Regions from separate parts of the Clostridium sp. TJA085 genome, predicted to be linked through region 1. Evidence: a T-box and tRNA genes for the amino acid it is inferred to sense, from the RefSeq annotation. Region 1 holds a T-box; the other holds one or more tRNA genes.

Region 1 (2,407 bases):
CTTACATTTATATCAACATAATCTTTTAGCCAACTATATGGTACTTTCATTTAATTTACCTCCTGATTTATTAAATTTTTACTAGAATTGATCTAAAAATCTCATATCACTTTCATATAGTAATCTTATATCATCTATTCCATATTTAAGCATTACCATTCTATCTACACCGAATCCGAAAGCAAATCCTGAATATTCTTCTGGATCTATTCCACAATTTCTTAAAACTTCTGGATGAACCATTCCACAACCTAGTATTTCTATCCATCCACTTCCTTTACAAACTTTACAGCCTTTTCCACCACAAACAAAGCAAGTAGCATCCATCTCTGCTGAAGGTTCAGTAAATGGGAAATGATGAGGTCTAAATTTAGTTTTTACTTTATCTCCAAACATTTTCTTTGCAAATAATTCTAATGTTCCTTTTAAATCAGCAAAAGTTACTCCTTTATCAACAACTAAGCCTTCCATTTGATAGAATATAGGTGAATGAGTAGCATCAACATCATCTGATCTATAAACTTTTCCTGGTGATATCATTTTTATTGGAAGAGTTTGTTTTTCCATAGTTCTAACTTGAACAGGAGAAGTTTGAGTTCTTAAAACAAGACTATCATTTATGTAAAAAGTATCTTGTTCACTTCTTGCTGGATGATCTTTTGGAATATTTAACGCTTCAAAATTATATTTATCAAGTTCTATTTCTGGACCTTCCTCTATAGTAAATCCCATTGATACAAATATATTTTTCATACTTTGAAGAGTTAAATCTAATGGATGTCTCTTTCCTATTCTATTTTTCTTTCCTGGTAATGAAATATCTATAATTTCACTTGCTAGCTTTTCATTTTTTTCTTTATTTTTTATTTCTTTAGAAACACTTTCAATTTTTTCTTCTAATATACTTTTTACTTCATTAACAAGCTTTCCAACTATAGGTCTTTCCTCTTTAGAAACATCTTTCATACCTCTTAATATAGTTGTAAGTTCTCCTTTTTTTCCAAGAAATCTTACTCTTATTTCTTCTATTTGAGAAGAAGTATTAGCAGTTTCAATTTCTTTTAATGCTGCTGCTTGAATATTTTTAAGTTTTTCTTGCATATTCAAAATCTCCTTTCTTTAAAAACAATATTTTTTTACAATAAAAAAACCGCCCCTAAAAAGGGACGGAATATCCGCGTTACCACCCTAATTGGTTTAATAAAATGAACTTTACTAAACCCAACTCGTAAATATAACGGTTTTAACCGCTAACCACTACTTTAATTAAATTTCGCAGTTAGAACTCCAGAGTGAACTTCAGAATAAAACTTTTAAAATAGCTTACAGTCAACGGCTATTTCTCCCTTAAAAAGTTATTTATACCTACTCTCTCTTTCTTAGTCTTTTAATGTAATTTTATACTATTAGATTATACATATTATTAATCAAAATTTCAATAGTTATCTTATTTGTCTTACTCTTTCATAAATAATAATAGATGCTGCCACTCCAACATTTAAAGATTCTGCTCCGCCAGGCATAGGAATTTTTACTTTTTTATCAGAAATATTATATATCTCTTTTGATACACCATTTCCTTCATTTCCAACAGTAATTATAATATTTCCTGTCAAATCCTCATTAAAAAAATCTTTGCTTCCTTCAAGTGAAGTAGAAACAATTGAAAATCCTTTATTTTTTAAATTCATTATATTTTTCAAATCTTCATCTTCTTGAATTATTGGTATATAAAACATAGAACCCATTGTAGATCTTATAGTTTTATCATTATATATGTCTACAGTTCCTTTAGTTAATATAATTCCATCTATATTAGCTGCATGAGCTGTTCTTATTATAGTTCCCAAATTTCCAGGATCTTGAACTTTATCACAAAGCAAATAAAAACTACCATTTAACTTTCTATCATTGTTATCCATACATATAACTGCAAGTATACCTTGAGGGTGTTCTGTTTGAGTACAGTCTAAAAATAAATCATTATTTAATCCAAAAATTTTACCTTCATAATTATATTTTTGCAATAATTCTTCTGCTTTATATTTAGCACCTTCTGTAAAAAATATACAATCTATTTTTGTATTAGCTTTTAATGCTTCCTCTACAAGTCTAAAACCTTCGATTAAATACTTTTTTGCTTTATTTCTATTTTTTCTCTCTTTTAATTTTTTTATTTCTTTATATATAGCATTTTCTTTACTTTCTATATAAATCAATGTAATTACCTCGTCAATTAAAATTTAACTATCATACCTTCTAACTTACTTAAGTCTTCAGCAGATCCTATTGCAACTATAATATCTTTACTATTAATCACAAAGTCAGCAGGAGGTGAAAGATTTATTTCATCATCTCTCTTTATAGCCATAACATTTATCCCGTACTTACTTCTAAGTTTTAACTC
Region 2 (2,407 bases), on a different contig from region 1:
AAATAAATACTTTAGAATTTTCTTTTATTATTCCAAAGTTATTTTCAGGATAAGAAAATTTAATAGATAATCCACCTTTAGTATTATAATGACTTGGGGCATATTTTTTTAACTTATTTATTTGACTGTTTGCTACTATAAGTTGTTTCCTACTTAAATTTAATTTTTTTTCGTAAGAGAAGATTAAAAAAACTATAACAGAAATAGATATTACTAATATTAATGCATATATCAAAATATTAAACCTCTAAAGTACTATATGATATATTATATTTTTGATTATATTAAATTATTCAAATTATTTGATTATATTAAATTATTCAAATTATAATTTATCAAATACTGATTTTAATACTTTTCCAATAGAATCATTTATGACTAAATTAGCTTTATTATCATATTGTGTTGAACTTTTATTTATAAGTATTAAGTTTTTTCCTCTAAAGTAATCTACAAATCCAGCAGCAGGATAGACAACTAAGGAAGTTCCACCAATAATTAAAGTATCTGCATTTTTTATTGCATTTAATGCTCCATTTATAACATTATTATCAAGAGCTTCCCCATAAAGAACTACATCTGGTTTAATAGTACCTCCACAGCTTTCACATTTAGGAATATCTTTTGATTTTATTATGTAATCTAAATCATAACTTCTATAACAATTAGTGCAATAATTCCTATATACAGAACCATGGAGTTCAAATACATTTTTACTTCCAGCCATTTGATGAAGACCATCAATATTTTGAGTTATAATAGCTTTAAGTTTACCCATTTTTTCTAATTGAGCCAAAACAATGTGAGCTGGGTTTGGTTTTGCCTTTGTATAAATCATTTTATCTTTATAGAATTTATAAAAATCATTAGTGTGACTATAAAAGAAGTTGTGGCTTAAGATTTCCTCAGGAGAAAATTTACGATCATATTTACTACTATATAAGCCATCGGCTGATCTAAAATCTGGAATTCCTGACTCAGTGGATACCCCTGCACCACCAAAAAAGACTATATTTTTGCTATTTTTAATTATATTAGTTAGTTCTTGAATCTTATTTTCCATAAAAAACATCTCCAAACTATAATATTTAATACTTTAATTATTGCACAAATAAAGACAAAAATAAAATTTGTACCTAAATTGTAATAGAGTTAATAATTAGATTATATTTAAAAATATAAAATATATAAATTATTACACAATTAAAATATAATAAGTTTATTGAAATAAATTTCAGAAAAACTTTGACAGGTAACTAAATATTAGTTATAATATGTTTGTATCTAGTGATGATGGCATAGAGGAAACACTCCTTCCCATTCCGAACAGGAAAGTTAAGCTCTATAGCGCCGATGGTACTGCATGGGTGACCGTGTGGGAGAGTAGGGCGTTGCTAGGTTTGTAAGGCTCGATAGCTCAGTCGGTAGAGCAGAGGACTGAAAATCCTCGTGTCGCTGGTTCGATTCCTGCTCGAGCCACCAAGAAAGCACTAACATTTAGTTAGTGCTTTTATTTTTATATAAAAATATAAGAGGTGAAAGGGAATGAAATTAGAAGTTTGTGTTGGTAATTATAATGAGGCGTTACAAGGATTTAAGGATGGTGGAGATAGAATAGAATTATGTGATAACCTTCAAGAAGGAGGAACTACTCCAAGTTATGGAACTATAAAAAAAGCAGTTAATAACATAAAAATTCCTGTAAATGTAATAATAAGACCAAGAGGTGGAGATTTTAATTATTCAAAAGATGAATTTGAGATAATGAAAGAAGACATAAAAATTTGTAAAAGTTTAAATGTAAATGGAGTTGTATTTGGAATACTAAATGAGGATAAAACTATAGATATAGAAAGAAATAAAGAATTAAAAGAGTGTGCTGAAGGTTTAAGCACTACTTTTCATATGGCCTTTGATGAAATAAAAAATAAAAAAGAAGCAATAGATATTTTAGTTGAACTTGGAATAGACAGAATACTAACAAAAGGTGGAGAAGAAAATGCTCCAAATAATTTAGATAAATTAAAAGAATTAATAGAATATGCTAATGATAGAATAATAATAATGCCTGGTGGAGGTATAACATCTCAAAATAGAGATTATATAAAAAGTTATACTAATGCAAAAGAATTACATGGAAGTAAAATAGTAAAATAAATGATTATAATAAGCCAATTTGGACATATTTTATAAATATAAACTTATTTTAGTTTATACATTTTTATTTAAGGTTTACTTAAGGAATTGTTAAGAAATATAATCTATAATAAAAATGAGAATATGGGAATTGGAGTGGTTTTTATGATCGATAAGATTAGTTTAAGTGAAGCTGAATTTACATTAGTATCAAAAGGTATAGCTTTTGGAGTTGGAATTGGAATGCTTATTGGTATTTTTATTGGAGATG

What was found. The T-box of region 1 lies ahead of pheS (phenylalanine--tRNA ligase subunit alpha). A T-box ahead of a tRNA ligase gene usually reads a tRNA of that ligase, here a tRNA-Phe.
Region 2: it encodes a tRNA-Phe, which carries the amino acid that the T-box ahead of pheS (phenylalanine--tRNA ligase subunit alpha) is inferred to sense. The anticodon was not compared.

Annotation. Positions count from the first base shown of each region.
Region 1 covers NZ_JBZEEZ010000001.1:300,785-303,191, reverse strand. Annotated here, with positions in the region: gene pheT (phenylalanine--tRNA ligase subunit beta) at 1-50, opposite strand, end outside; gene pheS (phenylalanine--tRNA ligase subunit alpha) at 82-1,101, opposite strand; T-box leader at 1,160-1,390, opposite strand; gene AC4FQW_RS01485 (TrmH family RNA methyltransferase) at 1,443-2,219, opposite strand; gene AC4FQW_RS01480 (potassium channel family protein) at 2,237-2,407, opposite strand, start outside.
Region 2 covers NZ_JBZEEZ010000008.1:1,649-4,055, reverse strand. Annotated here, with positions in the region: gene AC4FQW_RS13080 (hypothetical protein) at 1-235, opposite strand, end outside; gene AC4FQW_RS13075 (NAD-dependent protein deacylase) at 326-1,063, opposite strand; rRNA gene rrf (5S ribosomal RNA) at 1,284-1,400, shown strand; tRNA gene AC4FQW_RS13065 (tRNA-Phe) at 1,407-1,482, shown strand; gene AC4FQW_RS13060 (copper homeostasis protein CutC) at 1,546-2,157, shown strand; gene AC4FQW_RS13055 (hypothetical protein) at 2,302-2,407, shown strand, end outside.